Regions from separate parts of the Streptomyces sp. NPDC058371 genome, predicted to be linked through region 1. Evidence: riboswitches for the same ligand, from Rfam matches in the RefSeq annotation. Region 1 holds a riboswitch; each other region holds the start of a gene.

What was found. Region 1 has a riboswitch for cobalamin ahead of ACFWM2_RS19310 (cobalamin biosynthesis protein). Riboswitches for the same ligand answer to the same signal wherever they lie in the genome.
Region 2: linked by a shared signal. The riboswitch ahead of ACFWM2_RS16640 (ribonucleoside-diphosphate reductase subunit alpha) and the one ahead of ACFWM2_RS19310 (cobalamin biosynthesis protein) in region 1 are both predicted to bind cobalamin.
Region 3: linked by a shared signal. The riboswitch ahead of ACFWM2_RS08930 (CbtB-domain containing protein) and the one ahead of ACFWM2_RS19310 (cobalamin biosynthesis protein) in region 1 are both predicted to bind cobalamin.

The regions. Positions count from the first base shown of each region.
Region 1 covers NZ_JBHXJC010000005.1:442,682-453,007, reverse strand. The annotation lists gene ACFWM2_RS19330 (class II aldolase/adducin family protein) at 1-94, opposite strand, end outside; gene ACFWM2_RS19325 (lysozyme) at 291-1,031, shown strand; gene ACFWM2_RS19320 (anion permease) at 1,208-2,473, shown strand; gene ACFWM2_RS19315 (hypothetical protein) at 2,486-2,707, shown strand; cobalamin riboswitch at 2,855-2,998, shown strand; gene ACFWM2_RS19310 (cobalamin biosynthesis protein) at 3,098-4,048, shown strand; gene ACFWM2_RS19305 (cobyric acid synthase) at 4,045-5,577, shown strand; gene cobN (cobaltochelatase subunit CobN) at 5,574-9,242, shown strand; gene ACFWM2_RS19295 (putative cobaltochelatase) at 9,239-10,326, shown strand, end outside.
Region 2 covers NZ_JBHXJC010000004.1:419,126-429,451, forward strand. The annotation lists gene ACFWM2_RS16620 (cytochrome P450) at 1-1,000, shown strand, start outside; gene ACFWM2_RS16625 (helix-turn-helix domain-containing protein) at 1,025-1,990, opposite strand; gene ACFWM2_RS16630 (hypothetical protein) at 2,096-2,305, shown strand; gene ACFWM2_RS16635 (ribonucleotide-diphosphate reductase subunit beta) at 2,218-3,243, opposite strand; gene ACFWM2_RS16640 (ribonucleoside-diphosphate reductase subunit alpha) at 3,243-5,624, opposite strand; cobalamin riboswitch at 5,751-5,892, opposite strand; gene ACFWM2_RS16645 (GNAT family N-acetyltransferase) at 5,938-6,444, opposite strand; gene mctP (monocarboxylate uptake permease MctP) at 6,591-8,201, opposite strand; gene ACFWM2_RS16655 (DUF3311 domain-containing protein) at 8,198-8,461, opposite strand; gene ACFWM2_RS16660 (YbdD/YjiX family protein) at 8,566-8,778, opposite strand; gene ACFWM2_RS16665 (carbon starvation CstA family protein) at 8,750-10,326, opposite strand, start outside.
Region 3 covers NZ_JBHXJC010000002.1:305,536-315,861, forward strand. The annotation lists gene ACFWM2_RS08900 (malonic semialdehyde reductase) at 190-816, shown strand; gene ACFWM2_RS08905 (GntR family transcriptional regulator) at 974-1,648, opposite strand; gene ACFWM2_RS08910 (endo-beta-N-acetylglucosaminidase H) at 2,035-2,952, opposite strand; gene ACFWM2_RS08915 (acyl-CoA dehydrogenase family protein) at 3,260-4,438, opposite strand; gene ACFWM2_RS08920 (TetR/AcrR family transcriptional regulator) at 4,694-5,287, shown strand; gene ACFWM2_RS08925 (CbtA family protein) at 5,348-6,121, opposite strand; gene ACFWM2_RS08930 (CbtB-domain containing protein) at 6,146-6,367, opposite strand; cobalamin riboswitch at 6,405-6,567, opposite strand; gene ACFWM2_RS08935 (histidine phosphatase family protein) at 6,691-7,275, shown strand; gene ACFWM2_RS08940 (four-helix bundle copper-binding protein) at 7,485-7,859, opposite strand; gene ACFWM2_RS08945 (methylated-DNA--[protein]-cysteine S-methyltransferase) at 8,119-8,634, shown strand; gene ACFWM2_RS08950 (2OG-Fe(II) oxygenase) at 8,706-9,395, shown strand; gene ACFWM2_RS08955 (GNAT family N-acetyltransferase) at 9,597-10,100, shown strand.

The DNA.
Region 1 (10,326 bases):
CCCCCGGCGCACCCGGCCCACGCGCGCCCTGTGCGTCCTCCCGCCCACCCCGGTCGTCCCCGTCGTCCCCTGTGTCACGCCGCTGTTCAGCCATGGCGCGATCCTGCCAGGAGGGCGCGTCAACACCGTGCCGGGCGGGGGCACTTTAGAGGTCAACGCCGGCCCCCGGCAGAGCGCATACAGCCACACATCGCCCTCGCCGTGCGATTGGCCGGTGTGGGACCGGAACCCGGTGATCTTCCAGTAACCTCTGGGGGATTTGTCGCGCACGTCGCCATCCGGGGGGAAATATGGCCCGTGATCACAAACCGTTCCGCCATCGCGCCTGCGCCGTCGCGGCCTCCGCGGCGGCGCTGGCCGTCGCGGGGACCCTGCTCGCCGGGAATCCAGCCTCGGGGGCGGCCGCACCGCGCGGACACGACGTCTCCTCGCACCAGAAGAACGTCGACTGGCCGAAGGCACGCGCGAAGGGCGCCAGGTTCGTCTACGTCAAGGCGACCGAGTCCACCACCTACCGCAACCCCTACTTCAGCGGGCAGTACGACGGTTCGCGCGCCGCGGGCCTGCTGCGGGGCGCCTATCACTTCGCGCTGCCGGACAGGTCGTCCGGCGGGGCGCAGGCCGCGTACTTCGTGCGCAACGGCGGCACCTGGCGCGCGGACGGCTGGACGCTGCCGCCCGCGCTCGACATCGAGTACAACCCGTACGGCAAGAAGTGCTACGGCCTGAGCAGGACCGCGATGGTGAAGTGGATCAAGGCGTTCAGCGACGAGGTCAAGCGGGCGACCGGCCGTCGACCGGTGATCTACACGACCACCCACTGGTGGAACGACTGCACCGGCGCCAGCCGCGCCTTCGCCTCGAACCACGCCCTGTGGCTCGCCCGCTACGACTCGGCCGACCCCGGAACGCTGCCCGCAGGCTGGACGTTCTGGACGTTCTGGCAGTACGACAACAGTGGCAGCCTTCCTGGTGACCAGAATCTCTTCAACGGATCCCTGGCGCGGCTGAAGACGTTCGCGAAGGGGTAGCAGCCGCGCCGGAGCCCAATATTCCGGCTCTGTTCGACACACGAGCCGCCGCTTCGACACAAGTGGAGTGGCGACACGCCGATTGGGTCACTCCTCCGCCCGCCCCAGTTCATCTTCCGTTCACCCAGGTTGCCTACGGTCCTTGTGCCACTGACGTCAAACAGAAGCCTGGGTAAATGGAACACATCACGCTTCTCCTCGGGATCGTGATCGTCACCGCTCTCGTGTTCGATTTCACGAACGGTTTCCACGACACTGCCAACGCGATGGCGACGACCATCTCGACCGGCGCTCTGAAACCCAAGACGGCGGTGGCCATGTCCGCCGTGCTGAACCTGGTCGGCGCATTCCTCTCCGTGGAGGTCGCCAAGACGATCTCCGGCGGCATCATCAACGAAGAGGGAATCCGCACCGAGGTGATCTTCGCGGCGCTCGTCGGCGCCATTCTCTGGAATCTGCTGACCTGGCTCCTGGGTCTGCCCTCCAGTTCCTCCCACGCACTCTTCGGCGGCCTCATCGGCGCCGCGGTCATGTCGGCCGGCTGGTCGTCGGTGAACGGCTCGACCGTCGTCAGCAAGGTCCTGATCCCCGCGGTCGCCGCTCCCCTGGTGGCCGGCCTGGCCGCACTACTGGCGACGCGCCTGTCGTACGTCATCGGCCGGCGCGCCGACGAGAAGGCGACCGCGAAGGGCTATCGCGCGGGCCAGATCGCCTCCGCGGGCCTGGTCTCGCTGGCCCACGGCACCAACGACGCGCAGAAGACCATGGGCATCATCACCCTCGCCCTGGTCACCGGCGGTGTGATCGCCCCGGACTCCAACCCTCCCACCTGGGTCATCGTCTCGGCCGGTATGGCCATCGCGCTCGGCACCTACCTCGGCGGCTGGCGCATCATCCGCACGATGGGCAAGGGCCTCACCGACCTCGCCCCGCAGCAGGGCTTCGCCGCCCAGACCAGCGCGGCCACGGTCATCCTGGCCTCCTCGCACCTGGGCTTCTCGCTCTCCACCACCCAGTCCTGCTCCGGCGCGGTGATGGGCGCCGGCCTCGGCCGCAAGGGCGGGGTCGTCCGCTGGTCGACCGCGACCCGGATGTTCGTCGCCTGGGGTCTGACGCTGCCGGCCGCCGGGCTCGTCGGCGCCGGCGCGGAGTTCCTCACCCAGCAGGGCACCTGGGGCATCGTCGCCACGGGCGCGCTGCTCCTGACCGGAGCCGGCGTCATCTGGACGCTGTCGCGCCGCAAGCCGGTCACCATCGACAACGTGAACGACGTCGACGCCGAGCCCGCGGGCGTCGTCACGACCGCGATCATCGCTGTCACCCCGCCGCCTGCGGGCCCGATCGCCACGGTCGGCGCCGATCTCGACGCCCACCTGATGACGACCATCCCGGCGCCGGACCCCGGCCCCTCCGCCGAGCCCACCCGCCCGGCCACGGTCTAAGGAACGAACAGCATGCACATCGACTGGGCAGCCCTCGGCTCCGTCTTCGGAGTCAGCCTCGTGGCCACCGTGGCCCTCGTCGGCCTCTTCACCCTGGGCGTCGTCGGCCTCGCCAAGCGCGAGTCCGCCTCGGCACAGGGCGGTTCGGCCGCCTTCGCGGTCACCGGCGCGTACGCCTGCTTCGCCGCCTGCGCGGCGGCGGTGGCGTACGGCATCTATCTGATCGTCGCCTGACACCCGGAAGGACTCGGGAGCCGGATACCCAAAACCGGCGAAAAGCGCATCACTTCACGTGGGGTGCGGGACGGATCGACGTCCCGCACCCCACGCGTGTGTGGGCCTTCGCACACTCTCCCTCCGCAGGTCAACAGCAAGTTGACGGGTGTTCTCACCCCGTGGTGGACTGCCGGAGCCAAGTACGGCGGCAGGAGAGGAAGCCGGTGCGAATCCGGCGCGGTCCCGCCACTGTCACCGGGGAAGAGAATCCCCGGGAGCCAGGAACTCTCACCGCCGGTCTCGTCGAACCAGGGCGTGGACACCCTGAGTGAGGACATATCGCCATGCGCGGCTGCCCCAATGCGTTGAGTACCCCGGTCCGAGCCGACGTTCCGGTCGGCTGAACCGATGCGTGCCGATCGCGTCTTCGCGTACGGCACCGCCGCCGGCCTCCTCGGTGACCTGCTCCTCGGCGATCCCCGCCGCGGGCACCCGGTCGCCGTCTTCGGGCGGGCCGCGGGTGCCGTGGAGCGGACGTTGTGGCGCGACCACCGCGGGTGGGGCGCACTGCACACCGCCGTCTGCGCGGGCGGTGCCGCCGGGCTCGCCGCCCTCGCGAGCCGTTCCCTGCGAAGCTCCGGTGCCGCCTCCCTCGCGCTGACCGCCACCGCCACCTGGGCCGTCGTGGGCGGGACCTCCCTCGCCCGGGAGGCCCGGGCGATCGGCGGTGCGCTGGCGGCCGGGGACATCGAGGTGGCCCGGGAGCGGCTGCCGCATCTGTGCGGGCGGGATCCTCAGGCACTCGACGCGGACGGAATCGCGCGTGCCGTCGTCGAGTCCGTGGCCGAGAACACCTCCGACGCCGTGGTGGGAGCGCTCGTGTGGGGCGCCGTGGCCGGTGTGCCCGGGCTGGCCGGCTTCCGGGCCGTCAACACACTGGACGCCATGGTCGGGCACAGGTCCGCCAAGTACCGCCGCTTCGGCTGGGCTTCGGCGCGGCTCGACGACGTCATGGGGTGGCCCGGCGCCCGGCTGACCGCCGTACTCGCCGCCGTCGCGGGCAGCGACCCGCGCGGCGCCGTACGCGCCTGGCGCGAGGACGCCGGCCGGCACCCCAGTCCCAACGCCGGCCCCGTCGAAGCCTCGTTCGCGGGCGCGCTCGGCGTGCGGCTCGGCGGCACCCTCGCGTACGGGGGCCGGGTCGAGCACCGGCCCGTCCTCAACGAGACCGGGCGGGCCGTCGAAGTCGCCGACATCGAGCGGGCCGTACGGCTGTCGCGGCGGGTGAGCACGCTCGCCCTGGCTGCCTGTACCGCCGGACAACTGCTGTTCAAGAGCAAGAGGGGGGCCGCGTCATGAGCGGCGGACTGCTGATCGCCGGAACGACCTCCGACGCAGGCAAGAGCGTCGTGACCGCCGGGATCTGCCGGTGGCTGGTGCGCCAGGGTGTGAAGGTCGCGCCCTTCAAGGCGCAGAACATGTCCCTGAACTCGTTCGTCACGCGCGAGGGCGCCGAGATCGGACGGGCCCAGGCCATGCAGGCCCAGGCCGCCCGGGTGGAGCCCACCGCGCAGATGAACCCGGTACTGCTGAAGCCGGGCGGTGACCGCAGCAGCCAAGTGGTGCTGATGGGCAGGCCGGTGGGCGAGATGACCGCGCGCGGCTATCACGGCGGACGCCAGGAGGCACTGCTCGGGACCGTCCTCGACTGTCTGGCCGAGTTGCGGGGCACGTATGACGCGGTGATCTGTGAAGGGGCAGGCAGCCCGGCCGAGATCAATCTGCGGCGGACCGACATCGTGAACATGGGGATCGCGCGGAACGCGCGGCTGCCCGTGCTCGTGGTCGGGGACATCGACCGCGGCGGTGTCTTCGCGTCCTTCTTCGGGACGGTCGCGCTGCTGAGCCGCGCGGACCAGGAGCTCGTCGCCGGGTTCCTGGTCAACAAGTTCCGCGGCGACGTCTCCCTGCTGGAACCGGGGCTCGACATGCTCCGGGGCCTGACCGGACGGCCCTCTTACGGCGTGCTGCCGTTCCGGCACGGTCTGGGGATCGACGAGGAGGACGGGCTGCGGGTGTCGCTGCGCGGGACCGTGCGCGAGTCCGTGGTGGCACCCCCCGTCGGCGCGGACGTGCTGCGCGTCGCCGTCTGCGCGGTCCCGCTGATGTCCAACTTCACGGACGTGGACGCGCTGGCCGCCGAGCCGGGTGTCGTCGTGCGGTTCGTGGACCGGGCCGAGGAGTTGGCCGACGCGGACCTCGTCGTCGTCCCGGGGACCCGGGGGACGGTGAAGGCGCTGGCGTGGCTGCGGGAGCGCGGGCTCGCCGACGCGATCGCGCGCCGGGCCGCCGAGGGGCGGCCGGTGCTCGGGATCTGCGGCGGCTTCCAGGTCCTCGGCGAGCACATCGAGGACGAGGTCGAGTCGCGGGCGGGACACGTCGACGGACTCGGGCTGCTGCCCGTACGGGTGCGGTTCGCGCGGGAGAAGACGCTGACCCGGCCCGTGGGGGAAGCGCTCGGCGAACCCGTCGAGGGGTACGAGATCCACCACGGCGTCGCCGAAGTAACCGGCGGAGAAGCGTTCATCTCTGATGGCAATGGGCACAGCTTGGACGGCTGCCGGGTCGGCGCCGTCTGGGGCACGCACTGGCACGGCTCACTGGAGTCGGACGGCTTCCGGCGTGCCTTTCTGCGCGAGGTGGCGGCCGCCGCGGGGCGTCGCTTCGTGCCGGCCGCCGACACGTCGTTCGCGGCGCTGCGCGAGGAGCAGCTGGACCGGCTCGGCGATCTGATCGAGGAACACGCGGACACGGACGCGCTGTGGCGGCTCATCGAGTCGGGCGCGCCGCAAGGACTGCCTTTCATTCCACCGGGAGCGCCCGCATGAGCACAGTGTTGTTGTTGTCGACCGCCGACACGGACCTACTGGCGGCCCGGGCCTCCGGCGCCGCGTACCGGATCGGCAATCCGACCCGCGTGGATGTCGCGGAGGAGTTGCCCGCGCTCGTCGCGGGGGCGGACATCGTCGTCGTACGACTGCTCGGCGGCAAGCGGGCCTGGGAGGACGGGCTCGCCTTCCTGAAGGCGTCCGGCATCCCGACCGTGCTGCTGGGTGGGGAGACCGTCCCCGACGCCGAGTTGATGGCCGAGTCGTCGGTGCCGGCCGGCGTCGTCGCGGAGGCGCTGCGCTATCTCGTGGAGGGCGGCCCGGACAATCTGACCGAGCTGACGCGTTTCCTCTCGGACACCGTGCTGCTGACCGGCGAGGGCTTCGAAGAGCCGCGGAAGACGGCGGAGTACGGCGTGAGCGGCGAGCGCCCGTTCATCGAGGGCCGTCCGACGATCGGCGTGCTCTTCTACCGGGCCCACGAGCTGTCCGGCAACACCGCCTTCGTCGACACGCTCTGCGACGCGATCGAGGCCCGGGGCGCCAACGCCCTTGCCGTGTACTGCGGTTCGCTGCGCGGTGCCGACTCCGGTCTGTACGAGATCCTCGGGAAGGCCGACGCGCTGGTCGCCACCGTGCTCGCCGCGGGCGGCACCCATGCCTCGCAGGCGTCGGCGGGCGGCGACGAGGAGGCCTGGGACATCGGGGCGCTCGCCGATCTCGACATCCCGGTCCTGCAAGGGCTGTGCCTGACCTCGTCGCACGCCGCGTGGGACGCGTCGGACGCCGCCGTCTCCCCCATGGACGCGGCGATGCAGGTCGCGATCCCGGAGTTCGACGGGCGGCTCATCACGGTCCCCTTCTCCTTCAAGGAGCAGGGCCCGGACGACGTCCCGGTGTACGTCGCCGACCCCGAGCGGGCCGCGCGCGTCGCCGGAATCGCCGTGCGGCACGCCCGGCTGAAGCACAAGCCGAACGCGGAGAAGAAGCTCGCGCTCGTCTTCACCGCCTACCCGACCAAGCACTCCCGGGTCGGCAACGCGGTGGGTCTGGACACGCCCGCCTCGGCGGTACGGGTCCTCGACGCCCTCAAGGACGCCGGGTACGGGGTGACCGAATACCCCGACAACGGCGACGAGTTGATCCACCGGCTGATCGCGGCCGGCGGCCACGACGTCGAGTGGCTCACCGAGGAGCAGCTCGCCACCGCACCCGCGCGCGTGCCGCTCGCCGACTACCAGGCATGGTTCGACACGTTGGACCCCGACCTGCGGAACGGGATGCTGGAGGCGTGGGGCGAGCCGCCGGGCTCGCTGTACGTCGACGGCGACGACATCGTGCTGGCCTCCCTCCAGTTCGGGAACGTCGTCGTGATGATCCAGCCGCCGCGCGGCTTCGGCGAGAACCCGATCGCGATCTACCACGACCCGGACATGCCGCCGTCGCACCACTACATGGCGGCCTACCGGTGGCTGGAGGCTGCGACATCAGAGGGGGGCTTCGGCGCGGACGCCGTCGTCCACATGGGCAAGCACGGCACGATGGAATGGCTGCCCGGCAAGGGACTTGGCCTCAGCAGCGGCTGCGCGCCCGACGCCGTACTCGGTGAACTCCCGCTCATCTACCCCTTCATCGTCAACGACCCCGGCGAGGGCACCCAGGCCAAGCGGCGCGGGCACGCCACGGTCGTCGACCACCTCGTGCCGCCGATGGCACGCGCGGACACGTACGGCGACCTGGCGAAGCTGGAGCAGCTCCTCGACGAGTACGCGCTCGTGTCCGACCTGGACCCGACGAAGGCGCCGGCCGTGCGCGCGCAGATCTGGACGCTGGTCAAGGCGGCCGAGCTGCACCACGACCTGCATGTCGACGACCAGCCGGACGACGACGACTTCGACTCGTTCGTCATGCACATCGACGGCTATCTGTGCGAGATCAAGGACGTGCAGATCCGCGACGGTCTGCACATTCTCGGCGGCGGCCCGGAGGCCGAGCCGCGGGTCAACCTCGTACTGGCCGTCCTGCGCGCCTCCCAGGTGTGGGGCGGCACGGCCAACGCGCTGCCCGGTCTGCGGGCCTGTCTCGCCGAGCACTTCGGGCTGGTCGAGAAGGAGTTGCTGGGCGAGCCCGGTGCGCCGGTGAAGGTGCCGGACGGGCTGACCTCGCTGGTCCAAGGGCCCGCCCGCACGGGCGCCGACGCCATCGACCTCCTCGAGCAGCTGTGCCGCCGGTTCGCGGAGGGCATGGAGGAGCGCGATTGGGACACGGCGGCCGTGCCCGCTCTCGTGCGCGAGGTGGTGGGCGTCGAACTCCCGGACGCCGTGGCCGTGCTGGAGTTCGCGTGCCGTGAGGTGGTGCCCCGGCTGGCCCGTACGACGGACGAGATCACCCACATCCTCAAGGCACTTGACGGCGGTTACATCCCGGCGGGTCCTTCGGGCTCCCCCACGCGCGGGCTCGTGAACGTCCTGCCGACCGGCCGCAACTTCTACTCGGTCGACCCCAAGGCGATCCCGTCCAGGCTGAGTTGGGAGGTCGGGCAGTCACTCGCGGACTCGCTGATCCAGCGGTACCTGAGCGACACCGGCGCGTACCCGACGTCCGTCGGCCTCACCGTGTGGGGCACCTCCGCCATGCGCACCCAGGGCGACGACATCGCGGAGATCCTCGCGCTGCTCGGCTGCCGCCCGGTGTGGGACGACGCGTCGCGCCGCGTGACGGGCTTCGAGATCGTGGGCCTTGAGGAGTTGGGCCGGCCGCGCATCGACGTCACGGTCCGCATCTCCGGGTTCTTCCGGGACGCGTTCCCGCACGTGGTCGGCCTCATCGACGACGCGGTACGCGCGGTGGCCGAACTGGACGAGCCCGCCGAGGGCAACTACGTACGCAAGCACGCCGACGAGGACACCGCCGAGCACGGCGACCGGCGGCGCGCGACGGCTCGTATCTTCGGGTCGAAGCCGGGCGCGTACGGCGCCGGGCTGCTGCCGCTCATCGACGCGCGGAACTGGCGCTCGGACGCCGACCTCGCCGAGGTGTACGCGGTCTGGGGCGGTTACGCCTACGGGCGCGGGCTCGACGGGCGGGCCGCACGCGGCGACATGGAGACCGCGTTCAAGCGCATCGCCGTCGCGGCCAAGAACGTCGACACCCGCGAGCACGACCTCGTCGACGCGGACGACTACTTCCAGTACCACGGCGGCATGGTCGCCATGGTCCGCCACCTGACGGGCACCTCCCCCGAGGCGTATGTCGGTGACTCCGCCACGCCCGACCAGGTGAAGACCCGCACGCTGGGCGAGGAGACGCACCGGGTGTTCCGCGCCCGGGTCGTCAACCCCCGCTGGATGGCGGCGATGCGGCGCCACGGCTACAAGGGTGCCTTCGAGATGGCGGCGACCGTCGACTACCTCTTCGGGTACGACGCCACGGCCGGGGTCGTCGACGACTGGATGTACGAGAAGCTCAGCGCGGAGTACGTCTTCGACCCGGAGAACCAGGACTTCATGAAGAAGTCCAACCCCTGGGCGCTGCGCGGGATCACGGAACGGCTGCTCGAAGCGGCCGACCGAGGGCTGTGGGCCGAGCCGGACGCGGACACGCTGGAGCGGCTGCGCGCCACCTATCTGGAGCTCGAAGGCGATTTGGAGGGCGACGACCAGTGAGTACTCCCTTTCCGTTCACGGCCGTGGTCGGCCAGGACGACCTGCGGCTCGCGCTGCTGCTGAACGCCGTGTCGCCCGCGGTCGGCGGTGTGCTGGTCCGCGGCGAGAAGGGCACCGCCAAGTCCACGGCCGTACGCGCCCTTTCGGCTCTCGTGCCGGAGGTGGACGTCGTCGCGGGGTGCCGTTTCTCGTGTGCGCCCGGCGCTCCGGACCCGGCGTGCCCGGACGGGCCGCACGAGGCCGGGCCGGGTGTCCAACGCCCCGCGCGCATGGTCGAGTTGCCGGTCGGCGCGTCCGAGGACCGGCTCGTGGGCGCCCTCGACATCGAGCGGGCGCTCGCGGAGGGCGTGAAGGCCTTCGAGCCGGGCCTGCTCGCCGACGCGCACCGCGGGATCCTGTACGTCGACGAGGTGAACCTGCTCCACGACCACCTGGTCGACCTGCTCCTCGACGCGGCCGCGATGGGTGCCTCGTACGTCGAGCGTGAGGGCGTCTCCGTACGGCATGCCGCGCGTTTCCTGCTCGTCGGGACCATGAACCCCGAGGAGGGCGAACTGCGGCCGCAGTTGCTCGACCGGTTCGGGCTGACGGTCGAGGTCGCGGCCTCGCGGGAGCCCGACCAGCGGGTCGAGGTCGTCCGGCGCCGGCTCGCCTACGACGACGATCCGGAGGGCTTCGCCGCCCGCTGGGCCGACGAGGAGTCCGCCGTACGGGCCCGGATCGTGGGCGCGCGGAAGCTGCTGCCGTCCGTGCGGCTCGGGGACGGGGCGCTGCGGCAGATCGCGGCGACCTGTGCGGCCTTCGAGGTCGACGGGATGCGCGCGGACATCGTGATGGCGCGGACGGCGACCGCGCTGGCCGCGTGGGACGGGCGGACCGAGGTGCTCGCCGAGGACGTGCGGCAGGCGGCGCTGCTGGCGCTGCCGCACCGGCGGCGCCGGAACCCCTTCGACGCGCCGGGTCTCGACGAGGACAAGCTCGACGAGACGCTGGAGGAGTTCGGCGGCCAGGACGGCGACGGGGACGACGATCCCGATCCGGACGGGCCCGGTGGCGGCGGACAGCCGCCGCAGGACGGACCGGA
Region 2 (10,326 bases), on a different contig from region 1:
CAAGTACATGGCGGTGATGGTGGAGGAGGCGCGTGCCTTCGCGGAGCGCTGGAAGCCCGGCGACACGGTCGACGTCACGACGGAGGCGTTCCGCATCGGCGTCCGCGTCACGGCCCGCTGTTTCCTGCAGATCGGGCCCATCGACGAGCTGGCCGAACGGCTGAGCACGGCACTCGCGACCGTCTTCGGCGGTATGTACCGGCGCATGATCCTCTCGTTCGGCCCGTTCTATCGGCTCCCCCTTCCGGCCCATCGTGAATTCGACCGCGCATTGGCCGAATTGCACCGCCTGGCCGACGAGGTCATCACGGAGCGCCGGGCGTCGAAGGAGAAGCCGGACGATTTGCTGACGGCGCTGCTCGAGGCGAAGGACGAAAATGGTGAAACGGTCAACGACCAGGAGGTTCACGATCAGGTCATAGCGATACTCACACCGGGCAGCGAAACGGTGGGGTCCCAGTTGATGTGGATCTTGCAGTTGCTCGCGGAGCACCCGGAACACGCGACCCGGCTGAGCGAAGAGGTCAAATCCGTCATCGGGGACCGACCGATCACATTCGGAGACCTCCGGAACCTGCGCCACACGAACAATGTCATCACGGAGGCGCTGCGTATCCGCCCGGCCGTATGGATATTGACGCGGCAGGCGCTGGCCGAAACCGAACTCGGTGGCTACCGCATTCCGGCCGGTGCGGACATCATCTACAGTCCGCTGGCGATCCAGCGTGATCCGCGGTCCTACGAGCGGCATCTGGAGTTCGATCCGGACCGCTGGCTCCCCGAACGCTCCAAGGACGTGCCGAAGTACGCGATGAGCCCGTTCAGCGTGGGCAACCGCAAGTGCCCGGCCGACCACTTCTCGATGGCCGAGCTCGCCATCATCCTGGCGACCGTGGTGCCCAAGTGGCGTCTGGAGAACCTGCCGGAGACCGACCGCAACACCAGGGTCGGCATCACGCTCCGGCCGAGGCGGCTGCTGCTGAGGGCCGTGCCGCGCTGACCCCGCGCGCTTACCGGCGCACGTTCAGGCAGCCTGCGGGCCCCTGAACGTGCGCCGGTACGCCTGCGGGGTTGTCCCCAGGCTCCGGACGAACTGATGGCGCAGCGCGGCCGCGTTGCCGAACCCGGTGCGGCCCGCGATCGCGTCCATCGTCTCGTCCGACGCCTCCAGCAACTCCTGGGCCAGCAGCACCCGTTGCCGCAGGATCCAGCGGTAGGGCGTGGTGCCGGTCTCCTGCTGGAAGCGGCGCGCGAAGGTGCGCGGGGACATGTGGGCGCGGGCGGCGAGCTGTTCCACGGTCACCTCCTCGTCGAGGTGGCGCTCCATCCAGACGAGCACCTCGCCGACCGTGTCGCACTGCGAGCGGGGCAGCGGCCGCTCGATGTACTGGGCCTGTCCGCCGTCGCGGTGCGGCGGTACGACCATGCGGCGCGCGACGGCGTTGGCGACCTCGGGACCCTGCTCCTTGCGGACGATGTGGAGGCAGGCGTCGATTCCGGCGGCGGTGCCCGCCGAGGTGATGACGGGGTCCTCGTCGACGTACAGGACGTCCCGTTCGACGATCGCCCGCGGATGCCGGCGGGCGAGCTCGTCGGCATGCTGCCAGTGCGCCGAGCACCGCCGCCCGTCGAGGAGTCCGGCCGCGCCGAGCACGAAGACGCCCGAGCAGACGCTGAGCACCCGGGCGTCGCGCCGCACGGCCCGGCGCAGGGCGTCGAGCAGTTCGGGCGGATAGCCGTGCCCGGCATTGTCGCGTGCGGCCGGCACCACGATCAGGTCGGCCTCTTCGAGCCGGTCGAGGCCGTACGGAGTGGAGACGGTGAACCCGGCGACATGGGTGCCGAGGGTCGGCCCCTCGGCCGAGGCCACCGCGAAGTCGTACACGGGCAGGCCCTCGTCGCTGCGGTCGAGGCCGAACACCTCGCAGACGACGCCGAGTTCGAAGGGGTGCACTCCGTCGAGGAGCACCGCGGCCACGTTTTTCAGCATGCTGCCAGTGTGCCTCGGATGTGGCAGGAATTCGAGGGCCTACGGCAGTCCTGCCACTGACCTCGGCGGCCGATCGGCGCGACAGTGGTGTTCATGGAGACACTCATGAACACCACAGTCGCCCTGCTGACCGTCCTCGGGATCTTCGTGGTCCTGGCTCTCCCCGCCCTGCTCGGACTGCGCCGCGAAGCGCGGATCGACCGGCAGTTGAGGGCCGCGCAGGAGCCTCAGAACTCCTCGTCGAACCCGACCGAGCCCTCCACCGCCACCTGGTACGCCGAGGGACGGCGCTCGAAGAAGTTGGTCAGCTCCTGAACCCCCTGAAGCTCCATGAAGGAGAAGGGGTTCTCGGAGCCGTACACCGGCGCGAAGCCGAGGCGCGTCAGTCGCTGGTCGGCGACGCACTCCAGGTACTGGCGCATCGAGTCGGTGTTCATCCCCGGGAGGCCGTCACCGCACAGGTCGCGCGCGAACTGCAGCTCGGCCTCGACGGCCTCCCGCAGCATGTCGGTGACCTCCTCCTGGAGCCGGTCGTCGAAGAGTTCCGGCTCCTCCTTGCGGACGGTGTCGACGACCTCGAACGCGAAGGACATGTGCATCGTCTCGTCACGGAACACCCAGTTGGTGCCGGTCGCGAGGCCGTGCAGCAGACCCCGGCTGCGGAACCAGTAGACGTACGCGAAGGCGCCGTAGAAGAAGAGCCCCTCGATGCACGCGGCGAAGCAGATCAGGTTCAGCAGGAAGCGGCGGCGGTCGGCCTTGGTCTCGAGGCTGTCCAGCTTCTCCACCTCGTTGATCCACTTGAAGCAGAACTCGGCCTTCTCGCGGATGGACGGGATGCTCTCGACGGCGTCGAAGGCCGCCGCCCTGTCCTCCGGGTCGGGCAGATAGGTGTCGAGCAGCGTCAGATAGAACTGGACGTGCACGGCCTCCTCGAACAGCTGGCGCGAGAGATACAGCCGCGCCTCGGGCGAGTTGATGTGCTTGTAGAGCGTCAGCACCAGGTTGTTCGCCACGATCGAGTCGCCCGTCGCGAAGAACGCGACCAGCCGGCCGATCATGTGCTGCTCGCCCTGCGACAGCTTCGCGAGGTCGGCGACGTCCGAGTGGAGGTCGACCTCCTCCACGGTCCAGGTGTTCTTGATCGCGTCCCGGTAGCGCTCGTAGAAGTCCGGGTAGCGCATGGGACGCAGGGTCAGCTCGAAGCCCGGGTCGAGCAGGTTCTTCTCGGTCTTCTCAGGTGCGGCGGTCATTACTGGCAGGCCTCGCAGGACTCGGGGTTCTCAAGGGAGCAGGCGACGGCGTCGGGGTCGGCGACCTGCTGGACGGGGATGGTCTTCTCGGGCTGCGCCTGCGCCTGCGCGGCACGGGCGATCCGGGTCGCCGGGCGCGAGCGCAGGTAGTACGTCGTCTTCAGGCCCGACTTCCAGGCGTACGCGTACATCGAGGAGAGCTTGCCGATGGTCGGCGTCTCCAGGAACAGGTTCAGCGACTGGGCCTGGTCGAGGAACGGGGTGCGGGCCGCGGCCATGTCGATCAGGCCGCGCTGCGGGATCTCCCACGCCGTGCGGTAGAGGTCGCGGACGTCCTGGGGCACCCAGGTGAAGCCCTGCACCGAGCCACTCGACTCGCGCAACGCCTCCCGGGTCTGCGCATCCCACACGCCGAGCTTCTTCAGCTCCTCCACCAGGTAGGAGTTGACCTGGAGGAACTCGCCGGACAGCGTCTCGCGCTTGAACAGGTTGGAGACCTGCGGCTCGATGCACTCGTAGACGCCCGCGATGGACGCGATGGTCGCGGTCGGCGCGATCGCGAGGAGCAGCGAGTTGCGCATGCCCACCGCGGCGATACGTTCCCGCAGGGCCGCCCAGCGCTCCGGCCAGTTCAGCTCGACGTCGAAGTGGTCGGGGTGCAGGACACCGCGGGCGGTACGGGTCTTCTCCCAGGCCGGCAGCGGGCCGTTGCGCTCCGCGAGGTCGGCGGAGGCCTCGTACGCGGCGAGCATCACGCGTTCGGCGATCCGGGTGGAGAGCGCGCGGGCGGCGGGCGAGTCGAAGGGCAGCCGCAGCTTGAAGAAGACGTCCTGCAGACCCATCGCGCCGAGGCCCACCGGCCGCCACTTGGCGTTGGAACGGCCCGCCTGCTCGGTCGGGTAGAAGTTGATGTCGACGACCCGGTCGAGGAAGGTCACCGCGGTGCGCACGGTGGCGTCCAGCCGCTCCCAGTCGATGTCGCCGTCGACCACGAAGGCGCCCAGGTTGACCGACCCGAGGTTGCAGACGGCCGTCTCCCCGTCGTCCGTGACCTCCAGGATCTCGGTGCACAGGTTCGAGGAGTGGACGGTGTGGCCCGGCTCCGCGGTCTGGTTGGCGGTGCGGTTGGCGGCGTCCTTGAAGGTCATCCAGCCGTTGCCGGTCTGCGCGAGGGTGCGCATCATGCGGCCGTACAGGTCGCGGGCCGGGATCGTCTTCTTGGCGAGCCCGGCTTCCTCCGCCTTGCGGTACGCGGCGTCGAACTCGTCGCCCCACAGGTCGACCAGCTCGGGCACGTCGGCGGGGGAGAAGAGCGACCAGACGCCGTTCGTGTCGACCCGGCGCATGAACTCGTCCGGGATCCAGTGCGCGAGGTTCAGGTTGTGCGTACGGCGGGCGTCCTCACCGGTGTTGTCGCGCAGCTCCAGGAACTCCTCGATGTCGGAGTGCCAGGTCTCCAGGTACACCGCGGCCGCGCCCTTGCGCCTGCCGCCCTGGTTCACCGCGGCCACCGAGGCGTCGAGGGTCTTCAGGAACGGGACGATGCCGTTGGAGTGCCCGTTCGTGCCGCGGATCAGCGAACCCCGGGAGCGGATCCGGGAGTACGACAGGCCGATGCCGCCGGCGTGCTTCGAGAGCCGGGCCACCTGGTGGTAGCGGTCGTAGATGGAGTCCAGCTCGTCCAGCGGGGAGTCGAGGAGGTAGCAGGACGACATCTGCGGGTGCCGCGTACCGGAGTTGAAGAGCGTGGGGGAGGACGGCAGATAGTCGAGGCGGCTCATCAGGCCGTAGAGCGCGGCGACTTCGTCGAGTGCGCGGGTCGAGTCGTCCTCGGCGAGACCGCTCGCCACCCGCAGCATGAAGTGCTGGGGCGTCTCGATGACCTGCCGGGTGATGGGGTGCCGGAGCAGATAGCGGCTGTGCAGCGTGCGCAGCCCGAAGTAGCCGAAGCGGTCGTCGCCTTCGAGGTCGATCAGCGCGTCCAGACGGGTCGCGTGCAGGCGTACGAACGCGGCCGTGCGGTCGGCGATCAGACCCTCGCGGTGGCCCGTGGTGATGGACCCGGAGAACGACGTGACGCCCTGCGAGGCGGCCTCGGCGGCGATGCTGATCGTCAGCAGCCGGGCGGCCAGCCGCGAGTAGACGGGGTCCTCGGAGATGAGTCCGGCGGCCCCCTCGGTGGCCAGTTCGCGCAGCTCCGCCTCATCCGCGCGGGCGGACCGGCCGCGCAGCGCGGCGGCGGCGACCCGGCCGGGGTCGGCGCCGGGGAGGTCGGCGGTGAGGCGGGTCAGGGTCCGCAGCAGTGCGGCACCGGGACCGTCCGTCTCCACCGACGTCGCGGACGGTGTCGCTGTGGCCGGATCGGCTGGCGCGATGGTCACGTGGGGCTCTCCCTCGCTCGGCACGGGGCCTTGCGGAGGGCAGCGGGACACGCGACACCTTGCCGGTACGCGTGCGTCCACCGGCCCATTCCACGAGACCCGGACGTCGTCGGCGCCCGGGCCGGGTGGCCGGGGCGCGCTGTCGGCAGGTCCTCGGACTGACCGAGTGCGCATACGCGCACAAGTACACCGTTGCGGGACAGTTCCGGATTCGCACCGGATTCCCCTGCGACGACAGCGAGCACGAGCATACATCTTGTGCCGGGCTGCGGTGGCACCCCCACATCTTGTGTCGCGCCGTTCTCGGAGCGTGTCAGAGCGTCAACTCATAGGTGAGCAGCAGGATGTCGTCGATGTCCGGGAGCGGGTTCCAGTCGCGCTCGGGGCAGCGTGTGAAGCCGAACCGTTCGTAGAGGCGGTGGGCCGCGTGCATGGTCCGCTGGGTGGAGAGCACGACGCGGACGCAGCCGTCGACCTCGCGGGCCCGCTCGACGCACGCGTGGACGAGGGCCGCGCCGGCGCCTCGCCCCCGGTCCTCGCGCGCGACGGCGAGCATCCGCACCTCCGCCTCGCCGGACCGCGCGATGTCGGCCATGGGCCCGCCGGCCGGCACGAAAGTCACCCCGCCGAGCACCCGGGCGCCCTCGACGGCGACGAGCGCATCGGCCGCCGCCGCCCGCTTCGCCACGTCCCGCAGCTCCCCGAGGTACTCGTCGCTCTCCCCGAAGTCGAGGAGGCCGTCGCCGAGATACGCCTGGGCGGTGAGTTCCCCTACGGTCGCGTACTCCTCGGGCCGCGCCCGCCTGATGACGATGTCCATGCGGGGAGTGTGCCGGACGGGCACGACGACGGGCCGCCGAATTTCTCGGCGGCCCGTCGAGGGGTACGCGAACCACGGGCCGTCCTCGGGTACGAGACCGGCGGCCCGTCAGGGGGTGCGGGACCGGAACCGGGTGCGGGACCCGGTCAGTGCGTCGTGCCCGCCGTGGCCGGCGGCAGCTCGACCTGCACGCCCGCGTCGCCCGCGTCCACCGTGTAGTCCTCCGGGGACGTCTCGTCGATGCCGTCCGGCGCCTTGAAGGCCCGCAGGGCGAAGGTGAGGACGACGGTCACCACGATGTTCATGACGAACGCCGTGAGACCGATGTAGCCGATCTCGCCGATGCCGGGGATCTCCTTCGAGCTGCCGCCGAAGTGCTTCTGGGTCGGCGAGGCGACGCCGTACGCGGCGAGCGTGCCGTACACCATGCCGACCGCCCAGCCCGCGAGCAGCGCCCAGCGGTGGAACCAGCGGGTGAACAGGCCGCCGACCAGGGCCGGGAAGGTCTGCAGGATCCAGATGCCGCCCAGGAGCTGGAAGTTGATCGCGACGGTCTTGTCCATGGTGAGGACGAAGACCAGCGCGCCCACCTTCACCAGCAGCGAGACCAGCTTGGAGACCTGGGTCTCCTGCTTCGGCGTCGCGTCCGGCTTGATGAAGTCCTTGTAGATGTTGCGGGTGAAGAGATTCGCGGCCGCGATCGACATGATGGCCGCCGGCACCAGCGCGCCGATGCCAATGGCCGCGAAGGCCACTCCCGCGAACCAGTCAGGGAACATGTTCTCGAAGAGCTGCGGGATCGCCAGCTGCCCGTTGTCCACCTTCACCCCGGCCGCGATCGCCATGAACCCGAGCAGGGCCAGCAGGCCCAGCATGAGGGAGTACAGCGGCAGGATCGTGGTGTTGCGCCGGATCACCTCGCGGCTGCGCGAGGACAGCGTCGCGGTGATCGAGTGCGGGTACATGAACAGCGCGAGGGCCGAGCCGAGCGCCAGCGTGGCGTAGGTCCACTGGCCGGCCTCGGCGGGCACCACTCCGCCCGCACCCGCCGTCGTGAACTTGTCGGTCGCCGCCTTGAAGATGTCGTCGAAGCCGCCCAGCTTGATCGGGATGTAGATGATGGCCACCGCGATCACGATGTAGATCAGGGTGTCCTTCACGAACGCGATCAGCGCGGGGGCGCGCAGACCCGACGAATACGTGTACGCGGCCAGCACACCGAAGGCGATGAGCAGCGGCAGGTCCTTCACGAACCAGTTCGTGTTCTCGCCGCCGCCGACGCCCATCACGTCGAGGACCGCCTGGATGCCGACCAGTTGGAGCGCGATGTACGGCATCGTGGCGAGGATGCCCGTCACGGCCACCGCCAGCGACAGCCCCCTGGAGCCGAAGCGCCCGCGCACGAAGTCCGACGTCGTCACATAGCCGTGCTTGTGCGACACCGACCACAGCCGCGGCAGGAAGGTGAAGATCAGCGGGTAGACGAGGATGGTGTACGGCACGGCGAAGAAGCCGGCCGCGCCCGCCGCGTAGACGGCCGCGGGTACGGCGACGAAGGTGTACGCCGTGTAGAGGTCGCCACCGAGCAGGAACCAGGTGACCCAGGTGCCGAACGACCGTCCGCCCAGGCCCCATTCGTCCAGCGTGTGCTCGTTGTCGGCCCTGCGCCAGCGCGCGGCCACGAAGCCCAGGGCCGTGACGGCCAGGAAGAAGAAGATGAAGACGCCGAGGGCGACTCCGTTCACGCCGTCGTTCACTTCGACGCACCCCCACCCTGCGACGTGCGGGCGCGCTGGTCACGCTGCCACAGCTTGTACGCGGTCATCGTCAGCGCCGTGGAGATGAACACCCACAGCATCTGGTACCAGTAGAAGAACGGGATGCCGATGAAGGTGGGGTCGATCTTGGAATACGAGCCGACCCACAGCATCGCCACGAACGGCGCCACGAGACAGAGCGCGATGACCACCCGCGCGGGTGTCACCACCGCTCTGTTCACTTCTGACTCTTCGGACATCTCGTGACTCCGTCCACTCTCTGATCACCTGTGTAACGCGCAGGCAATCTAGGCGACGGTGTCAGCCCAGCGGAACCCCCGTCCGCATATCGGTCTTCGTGTCGTCAGCAGCAGCGGAACCCCTGGCGGGGATCGGCCTCCTGGCGGACCGTCCGCATCCGCTCGAACTCGCGGCGCGTCGGCACGGACGCGTCGGTATGGTCCTGTCGGACGTGGGCGACATAGCGGTCGTACGCGGACTCGTCCGTCAGTTCCCTTACGTACCAGCGCAGTCCCCGTCCCGCGCGGCTAACCGCCCTGTACAGCGCCGACCGCATCGCGCTCCGCCTCCTCCGCCTTCTCCGCCCTGGTCGGGATCAGCCCGGCCGGGGCCACGATCTTCGACTGCACGTACGGCGCCTCGCTCAGGGAGGAGAGCGCCGGGCGGCGTACGTGCCGGACGCAGACCCGGGCCGCGTCCACGATCACGACCACGACGAGCAGGGCGAGGGCCGCCGAGAGGACGCCGTCCACCGTGGAGTTGGTGACGACGGTGTGCATGTCGTCCATGGTCTTGGCGGGCGGCAGGACCTTGCCCGCGTCGATGCCGTCCTGGTACACGCTGCGTTGCTGGAAGAAGCCCACGCGCGGGTCGCTGGAGAACACCTTCTGCCAGCTCGCCGTGAGCGTCACCGTGGCGTCCCAGGCGAGCGGAATCCCGGTGATCCAGGCCCACTTGAGGCGCCCGGACTTGACCAGCAGGGTGGTGCAGACGGCGAGCGCCACCGCCGCGAGCAGCTGGTTGGCGATGCCGAAGATCGGGAAGAGCTGGTTGATCCCGCCGAGCGGTTCGTGGACGCCCACCCACAGGAAGTAACCCCACAGGCCGGTCACCAGCGCGCTGGTGACGACCAGACCCGGCTTCCAGCTCACGTTCTTGAAGGGCCGGTAGACGTTGCCCAGCATGTCCTGAAGCATGAACCGGCCCACGCGCGTGCCCGCGTCCAGCGCGGTCAGGATGAACAGCGCCTCGAACATGATGGCGAAGTGGTACCAGAACGCCCGCAGGCCCCCTCCGGTCACCTTGGAGAAGATCTCCGAGACGCCGATGGCGAGCGTGGGCGCGCCGCCGGTCCTGGAGAGCAGGGTCTGCTCCTCGACGCCCCGGGCTGCGGCGGCCAGGTCTTCGGGGGAGATGACGTACCCCATGTGGCCAACCGCCACCGAGGCGGACTGCACGGTGGTTCCGACGACCCCCGCCGGGGCGTTCATCGCGAAGTACAGGCCCGGGTCGATGATGCAGGCCGCGACCAGCGCCATCACCGCGACCGACGACTCCATCAGCATGGAGCCATAGCCGATCATCCGGATCTGTGTCTCCTTCTGGATCATCTTCGGCGTCGTACCGCTCGAGATGAGCGCGTGGAATCCGGACAGCGCGCCGCACGCGATGGTGATGAAGACGAAGGGGAAGAGCGAGCCGGCGAAGACCGGCCCGTCACCGTGCGCGGCGAAGTCGGTGACCGGGTCCATCTTCAGCGTCGGCAGCGTGACGACCACCCCGAGCGCGAGCAGGGCGATCGTGCCGATCTTCATGAAGGTGGAGAGGTAGTCGCGCGGTGCGAGCAGCATCCACACGGGCAGGATGGAGGCCACGAAGCCGTACGCCACCAGCCAGACGACCAGAGTGGACGGGGCGAGGGTGAAGGTGCCGGCCCACGAGGACTCGGCGACCCACCGTCCGGCGACCAGTGCGAGCAGCAGCAGCGCGACCCCGATGAGCGAGACCTCGCTGACCCGGCCCGGCCGCAGGACCCGCAGATAGAAGCCCATCAGCAGGGCGATCGGGATGGTCATCGCGATGGAGAAGGTGCCCCACGGCGACT
Region 3 (10,326 bases), on a different contig from region 1:
GACCCGGGCCGGCCGAGCCCTCGGCCGGCCGGGGTCAGCAGCGCCGGGATTCCGACGCCGCGTGACCCCGTACCCCCGTCCCGCCACACGGCCCACGGCCCAGGGCCCACGGCCCACGGCAGCGTCAACTCAGCGGCTCCGCCGAGGTGTTCCGTGGAGAACCCGAGAATTCGAGAAAGCGAGCACTGCATGTCCGCACCATCGGCAGAGGTCCTGCTGGAGCCCCTTCCGCGGCTCGACGAGGCCGGGCTGGCGGCTCTCTTCACCCGGGCGCGTACGCCGAACAGCTTCGCCGAGACCCCCGTGAGCGATGAGGAACTGCTCAGTATCTGGGAGTTGGCCCGGTGGGCACCCACGGAGACCAACAGCCAGCCGCTGCGCGTGCTGTACCTACGCACTCCGGAGGGCCGTGCCCGGGTGATGAAGCACCTGGCCGAGGGCAATCGCCCCAAGAGCGCCTCGGCACCTGTCCTCGCGGTGCTGGCCGCCGATACGCGGTTCCACGACCACCTTCCCGACCTGCTGCCCTTCCGTCCCGGGGCCCGGGAGGTGTTCGAGGCCGACGCCGAGAAGCGGGAGTCGGTCGCCGGCTACAACACGGCACTTCAGGCGGGCTACTTCGTTCTCGCCGTCCGTGCCCTCGGTCTCGCCGCCGGACCGATGAAGGGGTTCGACGACGCCGGTCTCGATGCGGAGTTCTTCCCCGACGGACGGCTGCGGTCGACCTTGGTGGTCAACATCGGGCATCCCAGCGAGCGTCCCTGGTTCCAACGGCTTCCCCGCCTGGACCACGGGCAAGTCATCACCTGGGCCTGAGTCGGTGCGCCTCCGACGTGGCCCCTCTCCGGGAAGGACTCATCGAGCCGTTCGAGACACCACAGGCAGCCTGCCGAGCGACGGAGGGTCGCACGCTACGGCCGGTCACCTGGGACGGGAGCAGCCGACCCGAGGCGGGGCCCGCCGCCCGCGACGGTCAGTCCCTGCCGTGAGTCGCGAGTCGGCCCACCACAGCCTGTCGGGCGTGCTCGATGTGGCGCACGAGAAGTGCGGCGGCCTCGTCCTTTCGACGCGCCAACGCCAGATCCATCAGCGGCCGGTGCTCGGCCGCGACATCCCCGCTTCCGACGGGCAGCGGGGCGCCCATTCGGTACATCTCCGCCTTGTCCCGGAGCGAAGTCGCCACGGAGCGGAGATGGGCGTTCGGGCATCCGGCGAGCAGGGCCTCGTGGAACGCGGCATGCACCCGAATCCAATCCGGATTCAGAGTGCCGTCCGGGGCTGGAACGGGCGTCCTGGTCAGCAGGTGGTGCGCCGCCACCACTTCGGCCTCCCACTCGGCGGAGCCGGACTCCACGGACTCCCTGAGCACCAGGGGCTCGATCTTGATTCTGGCGTCCGTCAGATCGTGCAGATCGGCGAGGGAGAGGTCCGGGACACGGAAGCCGCGCTGGGCCGAGCTCTGCAGAAGCCCTTCCGCGGTAAGCCTGTTCAACGCCTCGCGCACGACCGAGATGCTGACCCCGAACCGCTTCTGCAGGTCGGACACCTTCATCCACTGCCCTGGGCGGAACCGCGCCGTCAGGAGATCGGCTCGCACAGCCTTGAAAACTTCGTCCGCGCGCGTCCCTGAGGAGGCCACCTTTGTCACCCCCGAAGTGTAGCCACGGGGCAGCGGGGCGGTCCGCGCCGCACATCGCGACAGGACCGCCGGCTTCGTACGGCCGCGCCGCCGACCAACGGGCCCCGCGAGGGCGACGACGCCCCGCTGCACATCCCCGTCGAATCCGCTGTGACGAGGATTGCCAGTTGGCATCGGGCGGCGCGTTCGTGACCTGCGCTGATGCCAACCAGCTTCAGCTGCCGGAAGCACAGAACCAGAGACATGGTTGGCACTTCGGTACAGCGCAGGTCACGGTACCTGTGGCGCGACCACGCCTCCGACATCGTTGTCGAAAGCGCGGCCTGACCGGGGCGCGGCCCTACGGGATACGGCACGCCCCGAGGGGGCACCGGACGTCGGGGAGCATGGTCGGCCTACGGCGTGTAGCGGGCGTCACTGCCGTACAGCTCCCTGGTGAACGCGGAGACGTCGGCGCTGCGATCGGCGCCGTCGAGGTTGTACGTCAGATAGACGCCGTACCCCTCGCTGACCGTGCGGCGGGCGAGGGTGGCGACCGTGCTCTGCGAGGTCCCGCCGATCTCGACGGCCGCCGGCGACAGCTTCGACTTGGGCAGTGCGATGCCGGGGACCTGCCAGCTGCCGTAGTACGGGTTCCAGGCGTAGTCGAACTTGGACGAGACGTCGACGCCGCCGTAGGACAGGCGCGACGCGGACGGGCCGATGTTGTAGAGGCTGATGATCTTGTCCGGCATGTTGGCACGCAGTGCCGACACCAGGTACACGAACGAACTGGCGTTGGGCTGACCGGTGCCGTTGTTTCCGTACTCGGCGTACTCGTCGTCGAAGTCGACGCCGTCGAGGCCGTACTTGGCCACGGTGTCCGACAGTTGTTTCGCGAACGTCGAAGCCGCCTGCTGGGACGGGAAGTTGGCGAAGCCCGCGCCCTGGTGGTTGCCGAGCACCGAGAGGACGACCTTGATGCCCTTCTGCTGCAACGGCCGTATCTGGCTGGCGGCGTTGTCGAGGACGCGTTGCACGTTCTCGTTGAAGTACAGGGTCCCCGCCTTCGTGCCCGTGTCGTAGTTGATGTTCGCCGCGAAGATCACGGCGACGTCGAAGACGTTGCCGCCGCCGTTGGCGAGGGTGTACTTGCCGACGTTCAGCATGCTGTTGTTGTTCACCTCGACGTACGCCACCGAGGTCGGTCCCTGTTTCGCGGCAGCGGGGGCCGCTGCCGCGCCGGTCGTGGCGGTCGCGCCGAAGGCGAGGGCCGCAACAGCCGAGAGCGCGACCGCGGCCGTCCGTACTCTGCTCCGCACCGGAGTGAACATCGTTGATCGGTCTCCCATCGCATGAAGCGGCGCCCGACCTGTTCGCAAGCGCCGAGTGAGCCCCCCGATCTTTCCGCTCCCGTGACCGAATCCCCAGAACCATGCGAGAACTCTTCACGACTCCCACGCACATCGCGCCGTAACTCTGCGCCCTGGCAAAGGAGTTGCTGGACCGCTACACCGCCGCGCTGCCTCAGGCCTGCGACCAACAGGACCCATTGGAGATCGACATCGACGCGATCACCGCCGGCGCGGACGAACCAGCCATGCACGCCGCGGATCCGCAGCACCGCCTCGTCCCATCCGCCTACCGGCGCACGCGCGGCATCCCCAGGCCGATCCACGAGATGATCTCGCGCTGGATCTCGTTGTTGCCACCGCCGAAGGTGAAGATCACCGCCGAGCGGTAGCCGCGTTCCAGCTCTCCGTGGAGGACGGCACCGGCCGAGCCCTCCTTCAGGGCACCGGCCGCGGCGACGATCTCCATCAGCCAGGCGTACGCGTCCCGGCGCGCCTCGGAGCCGTACACCTTGACGGCCGAGGCGTCCTGCGGGGTGAGGGTGCCCTCCTGGACGGCGTTCACCATCTGCCAGTTCAGGAGCTTCATCGCGTCGAGCCTGGTGTGGGTCTGCGCCAGGCGCCGGCGTACCCAGGGGAGGTCGACGACGCGGCGGCCGTCGGCGAGCTTGGTCTCCATCGACCAGCGCTGCACGTCGTGCAGGGCGCGGATCGCCATGGTGCCGTGCGCGGCGAGGGTGACGCGCTCGTGGTTGAGCTGGTTGGTGATCAGCCGCCAGCCCTTGTTCTCCTCGCCGACCCGGCGCGAGACGGGGACGCGGATGTTCTCGTAGTAGCTCGCCGTGGTGTCGTGCGAGGCGAGGGTGTTGATGAGCGTGCACGAGTAGCCAGGGTCGGCGGTCGGGACCAGGAGCATGGTGATGCCCTTGTGGGGCGGGGCGTCGGGGTCGGTGCGGACCGCGAGCCAGACCCAGTCCGCGGTGTCGCCGTTCGTCGTCCAGATCTTCTGCCCGTTGACGACGTACGCGTCGCCCTCCCGTACGGCCTTGGTCTTCAGCGCGGCGAGATCGGTCCCCGCGTCGGGCTCGCTGTAGCCGATGGCGAAGTCGATCTCACCGGAGAGGATCTTCGGCAGGAAGTACGCCTTCTGCTCGTCCGTGCCGAACCGCATGATCGTCGGACCGACCGTGTTCAGGGCCATCAGCGGCAGCGGTACGACGGCCTGGGCCGCCTCGTCGAAGAAGATGAACTGTTCCATGGGGCTCAGTCCGCGGCCGCCGTACTCCTTGGGCCAGCCGACGCCCAGCCAGCCGTCCGCGCCGAGCCTGCGGATGGTGTCGCGGTAGAAGCGCTTCTGCGCCGCCGGGTCGGAGTAGCGGGCGTAGGCGTTGTCCGGCACCAACTCGGCGAAGTAGCCGCGCAGTTCGGTGCGCAGCTGGTGCTGCTCGGGCGTGTATTCGAGATGCACGGCGCCTCCTGGCCCCCAGTGGACCGGTCGGTCCCACCCGGACTTGACGGCGCACACAGTAGAACTCGTTCCAGAAATTGGGAATGCCGATGACGCGCCCGGACCGCCGGAGGTACCTCCGGGGGCCGTCCCCGCGCATGTCCTGATCGGCGCCCGGGACGTAGCATGCGAGAAGTTCCCCGGGGACACTCCTCCCATCAGCGGTTTCCCGGGAGTGCACGAGCGGCGCGACGACGATCATGGACGACACGCCTCATGAAGACCGACAAGCACGACGCCGGGGGCGGACAGGCATCCCCTCCCCACAGACCTGCGCTGAGCCGCTCGTACATAGCGGCGGCGGCGCTGGCGCTGATCGACGCCAACGGCCTGCGCGCCTTCTCCATGCGCAAGCTCGGCGCGGGGCTCGGCGTCGACCCGATGGCCGCGTACCGCTACTTCAAGGACCAGGAGGCGCTGTTCGACGGTGTCGCCGAGCTGCTCTTCGACGAGCTCGACGTCGACTCGCTGCCCTGGGAGAGCACCTGGCGTGCGGTGGCCGAGCGGTACTGCCGGCAGTTGCGGGACACGCTGGTCGGCCATCCGCACGCCGTCGCGGTGTTCGCGACCCATCCGGTCCGCTCGCGCGCGGCGGTCGACGCGAGCGCACGGCTGACCGAGCAGCTCCGGGCGGCCGGCTTCGGGCCCGCTCACGCGGGTCACGTCGTTCGCTGCCTGCGCGAGTTCACCGTCGGGCACGCGCTGAGCCTGGCGGTGCTGCGCCCCGGTGCCGAGGCCGGCGACGACCCCGCCGAACAGTTCGAGACCGGGCTGACCGCGATGCTGGACGGATTCGAGCGGCTGACCTGAGGCGCCGAAAGCGGGCCGGCGCCGGTTCCTCTGGAGCCCGGCCCCGATCCCGCTCGCCGCTCAGGGCGCCACGGAAGCCGCCGGCACGGCGGCATTCTCCTGCTGCTGGGGTTCCGAGGTGGCCGGCGCCGGAGTCAGCAGCCGCTGGGCCAGCACACCGAAGACGAGCCCGAAGGCGGTCCACAGGGTCAGCTGGATGGCCAGCGCCGCGAGCCGGAACTGCCACAGCAGGGTGGCCGAGAAGTCCTTCGGCACCTCGTTGACCGCCGGCAGGAAGGCGTACGCGAGACCGGTGGCGAGGACGAAGAACGCGCCCGCCACCAGCGTGGCGTTCCAGTTCCCGAGGCGGGGCGCCAGGCGTCTGCCGAGGATCACCGTGGCGACGGCGAGCAGCACGCTGAGCACCATCATCAGGAAGTACAGCGTCGTGCGCTTGCCGATGGTGTCGGGGTCACCGACGGACGGCGGGTTGGCCGGGTACTTGAGGAACGGCACGACGTAGACCGCGAGCAGGCCCGCCGTCGACAGGAGCAGCGCGCTCGCACGCGGCCCGAACCGCCCGATCCGGCCGAGCGCGAAGCAGTACGCGAGGGCCGCGATGCCGCCGAACGCGACCCCGTAGACGAGCACGCCGGTGGCAAGACCGCCGGTGGACTGCATGGTGCGGGTGACCGCCTCCATGCCGTGCTCGTGCGTGTGCGCCTCCTCGTAGGCGATCGCCGTGTCGACGCGCGGCTCACCCAGGAAGTAGGCGACGACCAGGGCGAGCAGACCGGCGGCGAGACCCGCCAGCATGCCGCGCACCAGAAGATTTCTGACCATTGCGGAGTTCATGGACTCGTACGCTTCCTCGCGCCGTCAGTGGCAGGGGAAGCCGAGCAGGTGGCGGGCGTCGTGGACCCACTCGTGCACGTTCTCGCCGGACACGACCGAGGTGGCGCCCTGCTCGGCGCCGACGAAGTAGAGCAGGACCAGCATCAGGATGCCGAAGAAGACCGCCCAGGGGACGATCGCGCCGATCGGCAGCTTGGCGGGTACGGCGGTGGGGGTGACAGTCGGCTGAGCGACGGACTGCGCCATGTGGCAGGACCTCCTGGGGAACTCGCGTCCCGTCTTGGTGGTGCACAGGACGACGGCCGCGGGTCTGACTTGCTCGACCTTCGCCGCCCTTGGCAAGGGGCGGCTCTTGTGGGCTTACAGTGGCGCGACCGTGCCGGACTTCCACCGGACTTCCGCCGAACCGTCGTCAATATCGTCGAGACCGTACCGCGAAGCGGGAGCCCGGCCAAGGGCGCACGGAGCGCACGCTTTGCGCCCCCGTCACCCGGACGCGCCGCCAACTCCCTTGTCGCGTACGGCTTTCGAGCAGGAGAGGGACGCGTCGTGAACGCGAGAACTGGCCGATGACAAGTCGAGTGATCTTGATCTCAGCGGCGTCCAGCGAGGCCCTGCGCCAGGCCCGCTTCGACGACGGCTGCCCGGTCGACGCCGCCGGGCTCAGGCGTGCGCGGGCGGCGGCGGGCGCCGTTCCGGGCGCGGAGCGGCGGTGGGTCTCCCCCGGCGTGCGCTGCCGTGACACCGCCGATGCGCTCGGCCTCGCCGCCGCGGTGGAGGTGCCCGAACTGACCGGCCTCGACGTGGGCCGCTGGCGCGGCGCGACCCTGGACGAGGTGAGCGCGAAGGAGCCGGACTCGGTGGCCCGCTGGCTGACGGACCCGGAGTCCGCACCGCACGACGGGGAATCGGTCCGGGATTTCTGCGACCGGATCGCGCGCTGGCTGGACACGGCCGCGCCGCTCACGGGCCGGAGCGTCGCCGTGGTGGAGCCGGAGGTCGTCCGGGCCACGGTGGTACGGGCCCTCGGCGCCCCCGAGTCGGCGTTCTGGCGGGTCGACGTGCCGCCACTGACAGCCACGGAGCTCAGCGGACGCTCGGGCCGCTGGAACGTACGGACGGGACGGCCGTTGGAGGGTTCGGACGCCGACTGAGTGCAGGACGCGGCCCAATGCCCCGCATACGGCCTGCGGTTGAGCCCCCCGCTGCACGAGGGCCTGCCGAACCCGACGCCGCACGCGGACCTGCCGAACCCCGCCCCGCGCCGAAGGCGATCCGGCTGAGTACGGCGGAGGGCCCGTCACCGTACGCGGGCCGCCTTCGCACGTGCCCGCACGGACCCACCTGCGCGGGCCGACCGACCTCAGCGCAGTGTGGCCATGAAGTCCGCGCAGGCCTGAGCGCACTCGCGGCAGGCCTTGGCGCTGTCCTCCGCGCCCGCGTACTCCTCGAAGATCTCGGCGCACTCCAGGCACACCGTCCGGCACCACTCCAACTGGATGCGGATCGTGGCCTCGTTCTGGCTCGTCTGCTCGGACAGCATGCGGCACGTCGCGTCGCACACCTCCGCGCACAGGATGCCCTGGCGTCGTACGCGTTCCTGGTCTTCGGGGCCGTCCGGGTCGGCGAGGCTCGCGCGCAAGGCGCACGCTCGTGCACAGTCGGTACACGCCTGGGCACAGGTGAAACGATCCTCAAGGAACCGGAAGAGCTCCTCCTGGGATGCTGTTGTGGTCACGCGGAGCGGGTTGCCGCGGTCGAGCGTGTCAAACCCTGCGCCCCTGATCGGGCGGTTCAGGCGATGACGAGAGACACTCGCGTGCCGGTGGCGGACAGGACTCCGACGAGCCCCGCGGCCCTCCCTCGCCCGAGCGCAGTAAGGCCGCAGTACGGCGTCCGAATCCCGCCGGTTCCTGCGGCGGGCATGCCCCACAGTGGACGTAGGGAGACACCGGCCCGGGCCTCCTGAACTGCGCGCTCCCGAAGGGACAGGACTCATGACGCTCCATACGACGATCGACAGCCCGCTGGGTGAACTGCTGCTCGTGGGCGAGGAGTCGGTGACCGCGAAGGGCGGCACGGCGCTCGTCTCGCTGTCGATGCCGGGACAGCGGCACACCGCCGTCGTGCGGCACGGCTGGATCGAGGACGCGGACGCGTTCACCGAGATCGCCGCCCAGCTGCGCGGGTACTTCGACGGCACGCTCATCCGTTTCGACATCGAGTACGCGGGCGGCGGCAGCGACTTCCGCCAGCGGGTGTGGGAAGCCCTGGACAGCATCCCGTACGGGACGACCCTCAGCTACGGGGACATCGCCGCCCGGATCGGCGCCCCGAGGGCCGCGGTCCGTGCCGTCGGCACGGCCATCGGCGCCAACCCGCTGCTGATCGTGCGCCCCTGCCACCGGGTGATCGGCGCCGACGGCGCGCTCACCGGCTACGCGGGCGGCCTGGACGCCAAGCGCCGGCTCCTCGAACTGGAGCTGAAGTCCACAGAGGCCCTCACGTCGTGAACCACTCCACGCGTACGGCACGGGCGGGCACGGCCCACTCCCCGCGCACGGCGCAGACGGCCGAGGGACGCGTGGCCGCCGTGGACTGGGCCGCGGTCACCGCGGAGCTCGACGAGCACGGCCATGCGCTCACCGGCCGGGTCCTCACCGCGGACCAGTGCCACGCACTGGCCGCCCTGTACGACGAGGACGACCGCTTCCGCACGACCGTCGACATGGGCCGCCATCGCTTCGGCTCCGGTCAGTACCGCTACTTCACCCACGAACTCCCCGAGCTGGTACGGGAGTTGCGCGAGGCGTTCTATCCGCGGCTGCTGCCCATCGCCCGTGACTGGGCGGCCAGGCTCGGGCAGCCCGCGCCCTGGCCCGGGAACCTGGCGGAGTGGGTGGCGATGTGTCACACCGCCGGACAGACCAAGTCAGCGCAGATCCTGCTGCGTTACGGCCCCGGGGACTGGAACGCCCTGCACCGCGATGTGTTCGGCGAGATGTTGTTCCCGCTCCAGGTCGTGATCGGCCTCGACGCACCCGGAGTGGACTTCACCGGCGGCGAGTTCCTCATGACGGAACAGCGCCCACGTGCCCAGTCGCGGGGGTCGTCCACGACTCTTCCGCAGGGGCACGCGCTGGTCTTCACGACGCGCGACCGGCCCGTCGCTTCCCGGCGCGGCTGGTCGGTGGCCCCGATGCGCCACGGCGTGAGCACCGTGCGCTCCGGTCGACGCCGCACCCTGGGCCTGGTCTTCCACGAGGCCGCCTGAGCCGGCCCGGGCCGGCGGCCGAGGGGCCGCTGAAGGGCGTGTGCGAAGGTCCGGTTGCGCGCGACGCGCGTCTGCGAACGGCGTGTTTCCGTTCTGCGAACAGGTGGCCGTGCGCAGCGACACGCGCCTGCCTGCGGGTGACCATGGCGGCATGCACCCGGGCGCCCGTAGGCCGCCCCCGCCCCGCCGCAAGGATGCGTCATGACCCTGCCGCCCGCCACACTCCACTGGGTGTCCGAGAACTGGGACGCCCCGGCTCCGGCCGGGCTGCGCGCGCTGATGTCCGCCGAACTCGCCCCGCGCTACGCCCCCGTCGAGCACCGTCGCGTCCGCGCACCCCAGCCGACGGCGGACGAGATCGTCGTCACCTGGGTCTGCTACGCCGAGGACATTCCGGTGGCCACCGCATCCCTGCGCAGACTCCCGGACCGACACGAGGTGAAGCGGGTCTTCGTGCACGCCGAGCACCGCGGCCGTGGTCTCGCCAGAGCGGCGCTGCGGGCGGTGGAGTCGACGGCACGCGGGCTCGGCATCGAGCGGTTGTGGCTGCAGACGGGTGCGCTCCAGCCGGAGGCCCGGGCGCTCTACGGGCGCGAGGGCTGGCAGCGGGTGGGCACGTATCCCCCGCACGACCGGAACCCGTTCAGCGTCTGCTTCAGCAAAGCGCTCACGCCGGACTCCGACTCTCCCGCCGGTGTCTCGTGAGGTCCCCGGGGCCGCCGCGGCGGAGCCGTCTCGCGCGCTTTCACGCCGCCGCGTCCCTGGTGGTGCGGGGTGACCACCCCTGGTTTCTCCGTCGGATGACGGTGCTCGTGACGCGCCGGCACGTCGACTACGCGCGGGTCACCACCACACGGTGTACCTCCGCGAGCTGACCCCCGACGCCTCCGCGTCGGCCGCAGCTGCCCTGTCGGCAGCCCCGCGGCGCCTT